DNA from 2 places in the Novibacillus thermophilus genome. Region 2 is predicted to be linked to the other one. Evidence: a T-box and tRNA genes for the amino acid it is inferred to sense, from the RefSeq annotation. Region 2 holds a T-box; the other holds one or more tRNA genes.

Region 1 (7,553 bases), 1.8 Mb from region 2:
AAAAAAATAATAAGGCAGGAGCACTGCCCCTGCCGTTCGGTCGATTACTTCACGTCATATCCCTGTTCTTCAATCGCTTGTTTCATTTGGCTTTCTGTCACTTGGTTCTCGTTGTACGTGACATCTGCTGAATTTGTTTTTAAATTGACTGAGACTTCTTTCACGCCGTTTAAACTACTGAGAGCTCCTTCTACGGCGCGCTTGCAATGGTCACATGTCATCCCGTTAATCTTGAATGTTTTGACGGCCAACGCTGTTTCCCCTCCTTTCAAAGCAATTTCATCACGCAAAGAGGAGAAGCGACATGATACCGGTATATGGTATACGACTGGCTTCAAAATGTCAAGTAATGGTGCCGAACAGACAAAAAAACCACTTTTTTAAAGTGGGTGCGTTTAATTAAAGCTTCGTATGCGGCTTTTTGGATGGTCGGGGTGACAGGATTTGAACCTGCGACCCCCTGCTCCCAAAGCAGGTGCTCTACCAAGCTGAGCCACACCCCGTAACCTTTTCACTGTCACGTATTATTTTACCAGCATTTGTCTCCCATCGCAAATACCGTTAACCGAGAGATGTAGAAAGCCAAAGGTTTGCTACAATGAAAGAGTTTCAGCGTACACTGAAACCCTAGATGAGGACATCAATATGGTGCCGAAGGTGGGAGTCGAACCCACATGGTCAAAGACCACACGATTTTGAGTCGTGCGCGTCTGCCAATTCCGCCACTTCGGCATTTTAAATAAAATGGCGTGCCCTGAGAGATTCGAACTCCCGACCTTCTGATTCGTAGTCAGACGCTCTATCCAGCTGAGCTAAGGGCACACGCATTGTTAAATGGTGCGGACGAAGGGACTTGAACCCCCACGGTCGTAATGACCACAAGATCCTGAATCTTGCGCGTCTGCCAATTCCGCCACGTCCGCCTATTGGTGCCGAGGGAGGGACTCGAACCCTCACGGAGGTTAACCCTCCCCAGGATTTTAAGTCCTGTGCGTCTGCCAGTTCCGCCACCCCGGCGAAATAAGTGTCGCATCTCTGCCTCTCACAAAATGATCACGCTATAAGTGGAGGCGGCACCCGGATTCGAACCGGGGATAAAGGTTTTGCAGACCTCTGCCTTACCACTTGGCTATGCCGCCGCTTAAGCGGGATAAAATGGAGCGGAAGACGGGATTCGAACCCGCGACCCTCGCCTTGGCAAGGCGATGCTCTACCCCTGAGCCACTTCCGCTTATTATGGCTGGGGAGGCAGGATTCGAACCTGCGCATCACGGAGTCAAAGTCCGTTGCCTTACCACTTGGCTACTCCCCAAAATTCAAATGCTGTGGGGCGACCGATGGGAATCGAACCCATGAATGCCGGAGCCACAATCCGGTGCGTTAACCACTTCGCCACGGCCGCCGTATTATGGCAGGGGCGGCAGGAATCGAACCCGCATCGATGGTTTTGGAGACCACTGTTCTACCATTGAACTACGCCCCTACACAAGGTGCCCCATGATGCGGGCAGACAGACGCTGATAAGGATGAGCTATCCATGGTGGAGGGAGAAGGATTCGAACCTTCGAAGGCAACGCCAGCAGATTTACAGTCTGCCCCGTTTGACCACTTCGGTATCCCTCCATATTTCTAACCACTGGTGCCGGCGAGAGGACTTGAACCCCCAACCTACTGATTACAAGTCAGTTGCTCTACCAGTTGAGCTACACCGGCAAACAGAGTTAAAATGGTGGTTCGGGACGGAATCGAACCGCCGACACGAGGATTTTCAGTCCTCTGCTCTACCGACTGAGCTACCGAACCGCGCTGCGTTGGGTTTTCAGGTTTTAGCGAGCTTTTTTCGCTTTCAGGAAAGGAGGAGTACCTCCATTTTCTGGCTTAAATACGACTGCAGTGACGAATACCATATTAACATGTTTGCGCTTAGTAAGTCAACACTTGACGAAAAGTAAAGGATGGCGGAGCTGACGGGATTCGAACCCGCGATCTCCTGCGTGACAGGCAGGCATGTTAGGCCTCTACACCACAGCTCCAAGGGATATTGGTTGCGGGGACAGGATTTGAACCTGTGACCTTCGGGTTATGAGCCCGACGAGCTACCTGACTGCTCCACCCCGCGGCATGGTGGACGGTGACGGGATCGAACCGCCGACCCCCTGCTTGTAAGGCAGGTGCTCTCCCAGCTGAGCTAACCGTCCGTGGTGACCCGTAGGGGATTCGAACCCCTGAATGCCAGCGTGAAAGGCTGGTGTGTTAACCGCTTCACCAACGGGCCTTACCAGTTCAGAGATGGCGGAGAGGGAGGGATTCGAACCCTCGAGACGGGGTTACCCGCCTACACGATTTCCAATCGTGCTCCTTCGGCCAACTCGGACACCTCTCCGTGTTAGAGGTGAAATTATTATTTTCACATTTTCGCCTGGCAGCGACCTACTCTCCCAGGGGCTCTCGCCCCGAGTACCATCGGCGCTGGAGGGCTTAACGGTCGTGTTCGGCATGGGTACGCGTGTGTCCCCTCCGCTATGGCCACCAGACAGCATTCCCTCAAAACTGGTCGGAAGCATTCTCTCGATTAAGCCCTCGACCGATTCGTATCCGTCAGCTCAACGTGTTACCACGCTTACACCTCGGACCGATCCACCTCGTCTTCTCCAAGGGGTCTTACCCAAGCACCTGAGTGCCTGGTGGGAAATCTCATCTTGAGGGGGGCTTCACGCTTAGATGCTTTCAGCGCTTATCCCGGCCACACGTGGCTACCCAGCGATGCCCTTGGCAGAACAACTGGTCCACCAGCGGTGTGTCCGTCCCGGTCCTCTCGTACTAAGGACGGCTCCTCTTCAGATTTCCTGCGCCCACGACAGATAGGGACCGAACTGTCTCACGACGTTCTGAACCCAGCTCGCGTACCGCTTTAATGGGCGAACAGCCCAACCCTTGGGACCTGCTTCAGCCCCAGGATGCGATGAGCCGACATCGAGGTGCCAAACCTCCCCGTCGATGTGGACTCTTGGGGGAGATAAGCCTGTTATCCCCGGGGTAGCTTTTATCCGTTGAGCGATGGCCCTTCCACTCAGAACCACCGGATCACTAAGTCCGACTTTCGTCCCTGCTCGACCTGTCAGTCTCGCAGTCAAGCTCCCTTCTGCCTTTACACTCCTCACGCGATGTCCAACCGCGCTGAGGGAACCTTCGAGCGCCTCCGTTACCTTTTAGGAGGCGACCGCCCCAGTCAAACTGCCCACCTGACAATGTCCCGCCACCGGCTCACGGCGGTCGGTTAGGATTTAACCATGATGAGGGTGGTATCCCACCGGCGCCTCCCTCGATCCTGGCGAACCGATTTCTCTGGCTCCCACCTATCCTGTACACATCATCGCCAAATCCACTATCAGGCTGCAGTCAAGCTCCACGGGGTCTTTCCGTCTTGTCGTGGGTAATGCGCATCTTCACGCATACTACAATTTCACCGGGCCTCTCGTTGAGACAGTGTCCAAGTCGTTACGCCTTTCGTGCGGGTCGGAACTTACCCGACAAGGAATTTCGCTACCTTAGGACCGTTATAGTTACGGCCGCCGTTTACTGGGGCTTCGGTTCAGACCTTCGCTTCCGCTAAGTCCTCCCCTTAACCTTCCAGCACCGGGCAGGCGTCAGCCCCTATACGTCGCCTTGCGGCTTCGCAGAGACCTGTGTTTTTGCTAAACAGTCGCTTGGACCTCTTCACTGCGGCCCCCTCAGGCAACCTCTCGGCCACCCTAACGGGGCACCCCTTCTCCCAAAGTTACGGGGCCATTTTGCCGAGTTCCTTAACGAGAGTTCTCCCGTGCGCCTTAGGATCCTCTCCTCGCCTACCTGTGTCGGTTTGCGGTACGGGCACCGCGCTCCTCGCTAGAGGCTTTTCTTGTCAGTGTGGGTGCAGGGACTTCGCTACTCTAAGTTTCACTCCCCATCACGGCTCAAGATCCTCGCAACGCGGGATTTGCCTCGCGCTGCTCTCTCACCGCTTGGACAGGCACATCCATCCGCCTGCTCCCCTGCCCTCCTGCGTCCCCCCTTCGCTCAATCGGAACGCGGTGGTACAGGAATCTCCACCTGTTCTCCATCGCCTACGCTCTTCAGCCTCGGCTTAGGTCCCGACTTACCCTGAGCGGACGAACCTTCCTCAGGAACCCTTAGGCTTTCGGCGGAGGGGATTCTCACCCCTCTTATCGTTACTCATACCGGCATTCTCACTACCCAGCGCTCCACATTCCCTCCCGGAAATCCTTCGCTGCACTGGGTACGCTCCCCTACCACGGTGTCCCGCCCATAGCTTCGGTGATCCGTTTAGCCCCGGTACATTTTCGGCGCGACGTCACTTGACCAGTGAGCTTTTACGCACTCTTTCAATGATGGCTGCTTCTAAGCCAACATCCTGGTTGTCTCGGCAACGCCACATCCTTTCCCACTTAACGGATACTTCGGGACCTTAGCTGATGGTCTGGGTTGTTCCCCTCTCGACGTCGAATCTTAGCACCCGACGTCTGACTCCCAGGAACCGAATCAACGGCATTCGGAGTTTGACTGCGATCGGTAACCCGTCGAGGGCCCCTCACGCAATCAGTGCTCTACCTCCGCGATTCTTCCCCTGAGGCTAGCCCTAAAGCTATTTCGGGGAGAACCAGCTATCTCCGAGTTCGATTGGCATTTCACCCCTACCCACCCCTCATCCCCGCCTTTTTCAACAGACGTGGGTGCGGGCCTCCAGTCGGTGTTACCCGACCTTCACCCTGGACATGGGTAGATCACTCGGTTTCGGGTCGACGACGCGCAACTAAAATCGCCCTCTTCAGACTCGCTTTCGCTACGGCTCCGCGTCTCCCGCTTAACCTCGCTACGCATCGTCACTCGCCGGTCCATTCTACAAAAGGTACGCCGTCATCCAGATTACCCGGACTCCGACTGCTTGTAGGCACACGGTTTCAGGTTCTCTTTCACTCCCCTCCCGGGGTGCTTTTCACCTTTCCCTCACGGTACTGGTGCGCTATCGGTCGCCAGGGAGTATTTAGCCTTGGGAGGTGGGCCTCCCTGCTTCCCACGGGGTTCCCCGTGCCCCGCGGTACTCGGGGTCCGTCTCGGAGCGGACAGAATTTCGCCTACAGGATTCTTACCTTCTCTGATGGGCCGTTCCAGGCCGCTTCGGCTATCCCGTCCGTTTCTCACTCCTTATGAGACGCCCCACAACCCCCGGCACTCAACTCAAACCCACTACGCATATGATAAATGCGTCTTGTGGATCTCAGTTGAGTGCCGGGTTTGGGCTGTTTCCGTTTCGCTCGCCGCTACTCAGGAAATCGCTTTGAGCACCCACGAAAGGTTCCCTTTCGCGGGGCCCGCCTTGCTTTCTTTTCCTCAGGGTACTAAGATGTTTCAGTTCCCCTGGTTGCCCTCCGCTGCCTATGCATTCAGCAACGGATGCTCTCCTATGAAAGAGAGCGGGTTCCCCCATTCGGACATCCCCGGATCTACGCCTGCTTACGGCTCCCCGAGGCATTTCGGTGTTCGCCCCGTCCTTCGTCGGCTCCTGGCGCCTAGGCATCCACCGTGCGCCCTTTCTCGCTTAATCGTTCTCGACATGACTCTCGTCATCCCGGTGAATGCTTCCGATCCAGTTTTCAAGGAACACATCCGCCCCTCCACGGGACGGCAGAGACCATTCTCTTCTGAGAATGTCTCCCTCAAAACTAAACGAACAAGCCGAACGCCTTTTTTTACTCCGTAGAAAGGAGGTGATCCAGCCGCACCTTCCGATACGGCTACCTTGTTACGACTTCACCCCAATCATCTGTCCCACCTTCGGCGGCTGGCTCCTTACGGTTGCCTCACCGACTTCGGGTGTTACAGACTCTCGTGGTGTGACGGGCGGTGTGTACAAGGCCCGGGAACGTATTCACCGCGGCATGCTGATCCGCGATTACTAGCGATTCCTCCTTCACGCAGGCGAGTTGCAGCCTGCGATCCGAACTGAGACTGGCTTTTTAGGGATTGGCTCCGCGTCACCGCTTCGCTGCCCTCTGTACCAGCCATTGTAGCACGTGTGTCGCCCAGGACATAAGGGGCATGATGATTTGACGTCATCCCCACCTTCCTCCAGCTTGTCACTGGCAGTCAGCTTAGAGTGCCCAACTCAATGCTGGCAACTAAGCTCAAGGGTTGCGCTCGTTGCGGGACTTAACCCAACATCTCACGACACGAGCTGACGACAACCATGCACCACCTGTCTCTCTGTCCCCGAAGGGAAACCTCTATCTCTAGAGGGGTCAGAGGATGTCAAGCCCTGGTAAGGTTCTTCGCGTTGCTTCGAATTAAACCACATGCTCCACCGCTTGTGCGGGCCCCCGTCAATTCCTTTGAGTTTCAGCCTTGCGGCCGTACTCCCCAGGCGGAGTGCTTAATGTGTTTACTTCGGCACTAAGGGCGTGACGCCCCTAACACCTAGCACTCATCGTTTACGGCGTGGACTACCAGGGTATCTAATCCTGTTCGCTCCCCACGCTTTCGCGCCTCAGCGTCAGTTACAGGCCAGAGAGCCGCCTTCGCCACTGGTGTTCCTCCCGATCTCTACGCATTTCACCGCTACACCGGGAATTCCGCTCCCCTCTCCTGCACTCAAGTCCCCCAGTTTCCAATGCCATCCCACGGTTGAGCCGTGGCCTTTCACATCAGACTTAAGAGACCGCCTGCGCGCCCTTTACGCCCAATAATTCCGGACAACGCTCGCCCCCTACGTGTTACCGCGGCTGCTGGCACGTAGTTAGCCGGGGCTTCCTCCTGTGGTACCGTCACGCTAAGAGCATGCCCTCTCCTAGCCGTTCTTCCCACATGACAGAGCTTTACAACCCGAAGGCCGTCCTCGCTCACGCGGCGTTGCTCGGTCAGGGTTCCCCCCATTGCCGAAAATTCCCTACTGCTGCCTCCCGTAGGAGTCTGGGCCGTGTCTCAGTCCCAGTGTGGCCGGTCACCCTCTCAGGTCGGCTACGCATCGTCGCCTTGGTGAGCCCTTACCTCACCAACTAGCTAATGCGCCGCGGGCCCATCTGCAAGTGACGACTTCCGCCGCCTTTTAAGGCTCCCCCATGCGGAAAAGCCTCTTATCCGGTATTAGCTCCGGTTTCCCGCAGTTATCCCGGTCTTGCAGGCAGGTTGCCCACGTGTTACTCACCCGTCCGCCGCTGGTTCCACCATCCGCCCCCGAAGGGGCGGTCGGCTTCACCCGCACGACTTGCATGTATTAGGCACGCCGCCAGCGTTCGTCCTGAGCCAGGATCAAACTCTCCATTCATCATGGTCTGTCCGCAGCTCAGCTGCGTAACACTTTCTTCAGAAGCCAAACAGGCTCCTTGTACGAAACAAGCTGTTCCAAGCTCTTGGGGCGTTGGCTTGTTCGTTCAGTTTTCAAGGAACATTCGCGCTCTCGCCTGAAAGGCGACATCCTACATCTTATCACGCAGGGCGTTTGCTGTCAATACGCTATTTCTTTCCATTCGCACCTGCGCAGCACTTTTTCACCGCTCTCG
Region 2 (7,553 bases):
ACAGCAGATGGCCGGGTTGACTTTCGTGAACTCGTCAAGGATCTAGCTTCCATCTTCCGCACGCGCATCGAGTTGAGACAGATTGGCGTGCGGGACGAAGCGAAAATGTTAGGCGGTATTGGACCGTGTGGTCGAACCCTTTGCTGTTCTTCTTTTCTCGGAGATTTTGAACCGGTCTCCATTAAAATGGCGAAAGACCAAAATTTGTCACTCAATCCGATTAAAATTTCTGGTTTGTGTGGCCGCCTCATGTGTTGCCTCAAGTATGAGAACGATGCATACGAGGAAGCAAAGCGAGAAATGCCCGATATGGGTGATCGCGTCACAACTCCGGACGGTACCGGTCGTGTGGTCGGGTTAAATTTGCTTGAAAGAAGAGTCCGGGTTGAGCTGGATGAGTTGGAACGCCTCATAGAATACGATTTGAGTGAAGTCGAGCAGCAGACTAAGCAGCCTAACTGAGGTGGAATAACGTGAATAAATCCAAAATTTTCACCCAAATGACGCAACTCGAAGAGAGAATCGGTGAACTGTACGAAGAATTAGGCGGCTTAAAACAGGAAATTGCGGACATGATAGAAGAAAATCACCAGTTGAGCACCGAAAACCGACTTTTGCGTGAACGCCTGGCCAAAGAAGCAGGAGATGGCAGGGCTAAGGCAAGGGAGAGTGACGTCAAGAGGCCGATCGGGGAAGGCCACGACAATCTGGCGCGTTTGTACCACGAGGGTTTCCACATCTGCAATCTGCATTACGGCAGTATTCGCACGGATGGCGATTGTCTGTTTTGTATGTCGTTTTTAAACAAGTAAGCCCCGCCGGTTGAAAAACCGGCTTTTTTGTCGAAAGGAGTAGGAGCGAAGAACGTGTCCTTTAAACCAATCCACCCTGTCCGTGTACGCGACGATGAACGCATCGATCAACTAACTCCGGAACTGGGCATTGTGCAAAGTCCTAACGCGTTTCGCTTCTCTATGGACGCAGTGTTGTTAGCCAGGTTTTGTCGCGTTCCCCACAGGGGGCGCATCCTCGATTTGTGTACAGGCAACGGGGTCATTCCGATATTGCTGTCGACGAGGACATCGCTTCCCATTGACGGACTGGACATTCAGCCGCGTTTAGTGGACATGGGGCGGCGCAGTGTGGAAATGAACGGGTTGTCTACACAAATCAACTTGTTTGAGGGAGATTTGCGTGAGTGTTCCCCGGACTGGAACGGGCGGTACGATTTGGTGACGTGCAATCCGCCGTACATGCCTGTGAGTGAGAGCGAACGCAACCGCAATCAATCCGTCGCCATCGCCCGGCATGAAATATGCTGTACGCTGGAAGACGTCGTACGGGCCGCTAGCCGGCTGTTGAGATCGGGAGGCAGACTGGCCATGGTTCACCGGGCAAGTCGCTTTGCCGACATTGTGACGACCATGCGAAGATACCGTTTGGAACCGAAACGCGTGCGATGGGTGCATCCCCGCCGGGAAGCGGAAGCGAATATGGTCCTGGTGGAAGCGGCGAAGGACGGCGGAGTGGAGCTGCACGTGGAGAGCCCGTTGGTCGTGTACCAACAAGATGGTTCGTACACCGAGGACATCCACCGCCTTTACGGAGGAGTTTACTCGTGACGCCATCATCCAAAGGTCACTTCGTCTACATCGTCGAGTGTTCCGACAAAACGCTGTACACCGGCTACACTGTCGATGTGGAAAAACGGTTAACTGAGCACAACGCAGGGAGAGGCGCAAAGTACACCCGCGGTCGGACGCCTGTGACGCTTCGCTATGTGGAAGCGGGAGACAGCCGGTCGTGGGGACTGAAGCGGGAAATCGAAATTAAACGCCTCTCTCACGAGCAGAAGCGTGCACTTTTTCAGAAAGGGCGGTAAGGCGATGTTGCGCCAAAAGTCGTTCGCCCCCCGTGAAGAGGGGAGCGGAACTTTGTATTTAGTGGCCACCCCGATCGGAAATTTGGAGGATATGACGGTCAGAGCGATCAACACGTTAAAAAAAGCAGACGTCATTGCGGCAGAAGATACACGCCAAACCCGCAAGCTGACGACTCATTTTAACATCGACACACCCCTCGTGTCGTACCGTGAACACAACCGCGCCAAACAGGGAGAGGTACTGGTGAGGCGTTTGTTGCAGGGAGAATCCGTCGCTCTCGTCAGCGATGCGGGAATGCCCGCGGTGTCAGATCCAGGTGCCGAGCTTGTCCGGTCGGCCGTTGAGCAGAACATCCCCGTCGTCCCAGTTCCCGGTGCCAACGCTGCCTTGACGGCTTTAGTCGGGTCGGGGTTAGGGACGGAACGCTTTTTATTCCTCGGTTTTCTCCCCCGCGAGCGCAAAAAGTGTGTGGACGTGTTGCGAAAGTGGCGGCAGACCAAGGCGACCGTGTTGTTGTACGAGGCTCCCCACCGCCTGTTGTCGACTTTGCACCTTATTTACGAGGAGTGGGGCAATCGCCGCGGGGTCGTCGTACGGGAATTGACGAAACGCCATGAAGAGTGGTTGCGGGGAACGGTGGCCGAACTGGTGGATTGGTTTGAACGGGAATCTCCCCGGGGTGAATGCACCCTCGTGTTGGAAGGAGGGTCCGGACATAGAGAAGGGGGAGACGTACGTCCGTGGTGGGGCGACCTGTCTATAAAAGAACACGTCGATCACTTCGTACGGGAGGGAGAGTCCGTGCGAGACGCCATAAAACGGGTAGCAGAGGAGCGGAACATGAGCAAACGTGACGTGTACAACGACTATCACACGTAATGTCATAAAAAAATAGTCCCCTCGGAAGAGAACTATTCCTGTCGAAGCTACTGTTCTGCCATTTCAGCCATACAGTTTTTACAGACGACTTTATTCTTGAAGTGGGTGACATTTTCTGCACTGCCGCAAAAAATGCAGGCCGGTTCGTATTTTTTCAAGACAATGCGTTCCTCGTCTACGTAAATTTCCAAAGCGTCTTTCTCGCTGATTCCTAAAGTCCGGCGCAGTTCAATAGGGATAACGACTCGTCCCAACTCGTCGACTTTTCGCACGATGCCTGTTGACTTCATCATAAACTTCGCATCTCCTCGTTTTCCCAGTGTGTATGTACGCTTGCGATAATGTCCTCAGTGTAACAAGTTCATCATACCAGCGGTTCCTTTGGCAGTCAACAAGTATTACATGCTGAATGCGGAAGGTTCAATATATACAATGTTGACAGTGAGACGTTTGTTTCGTTAATATTTAGGAAACACTTGTGACAAATCCTGTGAAGGGAAGAGTAACTGGTGTGAGCCTATTGCTCAGAGAGCCGGGTGAGGTGAAAGCCGGCATAGGTGACCCAGTGAAGATGGCCCTGGAGGAGTTCACCTGAAGCAAGTTGAGACCAACTTTTGTGAGGGTGGGACGATTGCCTGCGTTAAAGGTCAAGTGTCACACTGGCAGAGAGTGCCTGACGTGAGTCGGCACTGAATTTGGGTGGTACCGCGTGAGGATATCCTCTCGTCCCAATGGATGAGAGGTTTATTTATATTCGAGATTATTCGAGGAGGAATGAGTTGTGGCAGGTGACAAACCAACCTTTTACGTGACAACGCCGATATATTACCCCAGCAACAACTTGCACATCGGCAATGCATATACGACGATCGCCGCCGACGCTCTCGCCCGTTACAAGCGGCTGCGCGGTTACGATGTGCACTTATTGACCGGAACCGACGAACACGGCCAGAAACTGCAGCGGCGTGCAGAGGCGGCTGGCAAAGAACCGCTGGAATTTATCGATCCGATCGTGGAGTGGATTCGCGATTTGTGGGAGAAGTTGGACATCTCTTACGACGATTTTATCCGCACGACGGAAAAGCGGCACGAAAAAGTGGTGCAACGCATTTTCGAGCGCTTGCTGGAGCAGGGTGACATTTATTTAGGAGAGTACAGCGGCTACTACTGTGTCGAGTGCGAGGCGTTTTGGACCGAGCGGCAAGCAAAAACTGACCACGGATTTGTCTGTCCCGACTGCAACCGCGAGATCAGTTACGTAACAGAACCGAGTTACTTTTTCCGCATGTCCAAATACCAGGACCGTCTGCTCAAGTACATTGAAGAACACCCGGAATTCATTCAGCCCGAATCCCGCAAAAATGAAATGATCAACAACTTTTTGAAACCCGGTCTGGACGACTTGTGTGTGTCGCGCACGGCGTTTGATTGGGGGATTAAAGTACCGAGCAACCCCGAGCATGTCGTCTACGTTTGGCTGGATGCGCTGAGCAACTACATCTCGGCGATCGGCTACCTTTCCGACGATGAGGCGGAACGGGAAAAGTACGCCCGCTACTGGCCGGCGGACATTCACATCATTGGCAAGGACATTCTCCGCTTCCACACGATCATTTGGCCGACGATTTTGATGGCCCTCGGCGAACCCCTGCCGAAGCAGGTGTTCGGCCACGGCTGGTTGCTCATGCCCGACGGGAAAATGTCAAAGTCCAAAGGAAATGTCATCGATCCCAAATTCCTCATCGACCGCTACGGTGCCGATGCTGTCCGCTACTTCGTCTTGAGGGAAATCCCGTTCGGAGCGGACGGAGTGTTTACACCTGAGGCGTTTATCCAGCGGTTAAATTTCGATTTAGCCAACGATTTGGGAAATCTGCTGCATCGCACGGTCACCATGGTGGAAAAGTACTTTGACGGTCGCATTCCCGCTGCCGGCCAAAGGGAGACTGTCGATGAAGATTTGCGCGCACTCGTGGTGAACACCGTAACCGACGTGGAAAAATACCTGGATGATCTGGAGTTCAGCAGTGCGCTGGAAAAGATTTGGCAGTTGGTCAATCGCTCGAACAAATACATCGACGAGACGATGCCCTGGTTGTTGGCGAGAGATGACAGCAAGAGGGACCGACTGGGGACAGTTCTGTACCACCTGGCTGAGAGCTTGCGCATTGTATCCGTGTTGTTGCGCCCGTTTTTGACTCAGACTCCGCAGGCCATTTGGCAGCAGCTTGGCGTGAAGGACGAAGCGCTGACAGAGTGGGATTCCACCCGCACGTTCGGTTTGATTCCGGACGGGCAGAAAGTGGCGAAAGGCGAACCGCTCTTTCCGCGCCTCGATTTGGAAAAGGAGATTGCCGTCATTGACGAGTCGACGGCGGCTGCGCGCAAGCGAGCGGAGGAAAACAAGCGCCGGCAAGAACAGAAGGAGCAGTCGGCCGCCAAAGGCGGGACACCAGAAGAATTGACGATTGACGACTTTTTCAAAACAGATCTGCGTGTCGCAGAAATTGTTCGTGCAGAGAAGGTCAAAAACGCCGACAAACTGCTAAAGCTGCAGCTTGACTTAGGATACGAACAGCGTCAAGTCGTTTCCGGCATTGCAGAATTTTACCGGCCGGACGAACTCGTCGGACAGAAGGTCATTTGCGTCACGAACTTAAAACCGATAAAATTGCGGGGAGAGGTGTCGAACGGCATGATTTTAGCAGCACAAGACGGAGACCGTCTTGTATTGTCCACAGTGTCCGGAGACATTGCCAACGGCACCCGCGTCAAGTAGTGTCAAAGCGGATGGTTGCACTGGTCGCCCACGGTGCAACCATCGTTTTCATGAACGCCGTGTAGAGATAGTGGGACATGTCCTGAACGTGTGAAAGACGGACGAGGTCACCCATCGCATGACGACAACCGATGGTGTTCTCAAGGCGATGAGACAGTCGACTTATACGTGTCGGAGGAGTTGAAGGCATTCATGTTGTTTGACACCCACGCACACTTGAACGACCCGAAGTTTGACGAAGACCGTGAGGACGTCATCAGCCGTGCTCAGCAGACGTACAACGTCAGTCGCATCGTCAACGTCGGGTACAACCGGGAGACGATCCCGACTTGCCTGGAACTGGCTGAGACGTACGACTTTGTGTTTGCGGCGGTAGGTTGGCACCCCCACGATGCGAAAGATCTGCGTGACGAGGATCTCGCTTGGATTGAAGACCTTGCATCCCATGAGAAAGTGGTAGCGCTGGGGGAGATGGGGCTCGATTACTACCGGGACCACTCGCCAAAGGACGTGCAGGCAGACGCCTTCAGAAGGCAAATTGCCCTCGCCAAAAAGGTTCAATTACCGATCATTGTTCACGACCGCGACGCACACGACGACGTCGTCCGCATCCTCCGGGAGGAGCACGCAGAAGACGTTGGAGGCGTCATGCATTGCTTTGGAGGAGATTGGGAAACAGCCAAGGCATGTCTCGACCTCGGATTTTACATCGGCATTGGCGGCCCGGTCACGTTCAAAAAAGCGGACGACGTTCGGGACATTGCGCGCAAAGTGCCGATTGACCGGTTGTTGGTCGAGACAGACTGCCCTTACTTGGCACCAGAGCCGAAACGCGGGAAGCGGAACGAGAGTGGGTACGTGTCTTACGTCGTGGCCAAAATAGCGGCAATCCGGCAGGTGGAGGAAGAGCAACTGGCCGCCCAGACGACGGAAAATGCCTGCCGTTTGTTCAGATTATCTTGACGGGAGGTATCTTTCATAGAACGCATGGTGGTAAAAGAAATGATCGTCGTAGAAGGGAGAGACGATACGGCGGCCGTTCGCCGTGCCGTGGATGCCGAGACGATTGAGACAGGCGGCTCGGCATTACGTGCAGAAGTAATGGAGCGCATTCGACTCGCCCAAGTGAAACGCGGCGTCATCGTATTGACAGACCCTGACTATCCAGGTGAGCGCATCCGACGCATCATCCGGGAAGCTGTGCCAGGTTGCAAACACGCCTTCATCCCCCGGGAACTCGCGTCGAAAGACGGTAAGGCAGGTGTAGAATACGCCCCACCTGACGTGATTCGTCATGCCCTGGCTGAAGCCAGGGCAGAAACGTTAGAAGTAAGACCGCGTGACTGTGTGACGTGGGAGAATATGATTGACTGCGGTTTGACCTTACACCCTCAGGCGCGCAAGCGGCGGGAAGCCGTCGGTCGAGCCCTCGGCGTCGGCTATGCCAATGCCCAAGGCCTGTACAAGCGGTTAAACGCTTTTCACATTACGCCGGATGAACTTCGTCGAGCAGTGCAAAAACTAAAGTGAGGGAGGACTTCAATGGGCGATCAGCGTTCCGTCACTGGGCGGACCTCACAAGTGTTGCGTGACTACCGGTTAAAACCGAAAAAATCACTGGGACAAAATTTTTTGACAGATTCCCGCGTTTTGGACAAAATGGTGCGAGCCGCTGACATTGACAAAGAGACGGGAGTATTGGAAGTCGGTCCCGGCATTGGATCGCTGACCGAGCGGCTGGCGAATGTTGCAGGCAAGGTGGTGGCCGTCGAAATAGATAAACGGCTCATCCCCATTTTGGAAAACACGTTCGCTTCTTACGACCACGTCCAGATCGTGTGTGGCGATATATTGGCTTTAGATGTCCCCAAAGTGTTGAAAGAGCACCTTTCCAGTTGCAAAAGGACGACAGTCGTCGCCAATTTGCCTTATTACATCACGTCAGCTGTGATTATGAAGCTGCTGGAACTCAATTGGTCGTTTTACCGCCTCGTCCTGATGATGCAGAAAGA

The links. The T-box of region 2 lies ahead of metG (methionine--tRNA ligase). A T-box ahead of a tRNA ligase gene usually reads a tRNA of that ligase, here a tRNA-Met.
Region 1: it has a tRNA-Met gene. The T-box ahead of metG (methionine--tRNA ligase) is inferred to sense a tRNA for this amino acid. The anticodon was not compared.

Annotation. Positions count from the first base shown of each region.
Region 1 covers NZ_CP019699.1:1,846,728-1,854,280, reverse strand. Annotated here, with positions in the region: gene copZ (copper chaperone CopZ) at 45-251, opposite strand; tRNA gene B0W44_RS09320 (tRNA-Pro) at 427-503, opposite strand; tRNA gene B0W44_RS09315 (tRNA-Leu) at 647-732, opposite strand; tRNA gene B0W44_RS09310 (tRNA-Arg) at 746-822, opposite strand; tRNA gene B0W44_RS09305 (tRNA-Leu) at 836-923, opposite strand; tRNA gene B0W44_RS09300 (tRNA-Leu) at 928-1,017, opposite strand; tRNA gene B0W44_RS09295 (tRNA-Cys) at 1,066-1,139, opposite strand; tRNA gene B0W44_RS09290 (tRNA-Gly) at 1,157-1,231, opposite strand; tRNA gene B0W44_RS09285 (tRNA-Gln) at 1,238-1,312, opposite strand; tRNA gene B0W44_RS09280 (tRNA-His) at 1,327-1,402, opposite strand; tRNA gene B0W44_RS09275 (tRNA-Trp) at 1,410-1,483, opposite strand; tRNA gene B0W44_RS09270 (tRNA-Tyr) at 1,539-1,623, opposite strand; tRNA gene B0W44_RS09265 (tRNA-Thr) at 1,638-1,713, opposite strand; tRNA gene B0W44_RS09260 (tRNA-Phe) at 1,728-1,803, opposite strand; tRNA gene B0W44_RS09255 (tRNA-Asp) at 1,957-2,033, opposite strand; tRNA gene B0W44_RS09250 (tRNA-Met) at 2,043-2,119, opposite strand; tRNA gene B0W44_RS09245 (tRNA-Val) at 2,123-2,198, opposite strand; tRNA gene B0W44_RS09240 (tRNA-Glu) at 2,200-2,275, opposite strand; tRNA gene B0W44_RS09235 (tRNA-Ser) at 2,291-2,383, opposite strand; rRNA gene rrf (5S ribosomal RNA) at 2,418-2,534, opposite strand; rRNA gene B0W44_RS09225 (23S ribosomal RNA) at 2,569-5,602, opposite strand; rRNA gene B0W44_RS09220 (16S ribosomal RNA) at 5,759-7,318, opposite strand.
Region 2 covers NZ_CP019699.1:33,155-40,707, forward strand. Annotated here, with positions in the region: gene B0W44_RS00180 (PSP1 domain-containing protein) at 1-462, shown strand, start outside; gene yabA (DNA replication initiation control protein YabA) at 474-812, shown strand; gene B0W44_RS00190 (tRNA1(Val) (adenine(37)-N6)-methyltransferase) at 867-1,622, shown strand; gene B0W44_RS00195 (GIY-YIG nuclease family protein) at 1,619-1,882, shown strand; gene rsmI (16S rRNA (cytidine(1402)-2'-O)-methyltransferase) at 1,887-2,762, shown strand; gene B0W44_RS00205 (AbrB/MazE/SpoVT family DNA-binding domain-containing protein) at 2,810-3,055, opposite strand; T-box leader at 3,244-3,496, shown strand; gene metG (methionine--tRNA ligase) at 3,544-5,541, shown strand; gene B0W44_RS17930 (hypothetical protein) at 5,534-5,731, opposite strand; gene B0W44_RS00215 (TatD family hydrolase) at 5,734-6,504, shown strand; gene rnmV (ribonuclease M5) at 6,529-7,071, shown strand; gene rsmA (16S rRNA (adenine(1518)-N(6)/adenine(1519)-N(6))-dimethyltransferase RsmA) at 7,084-7,553, shown strand, end outside.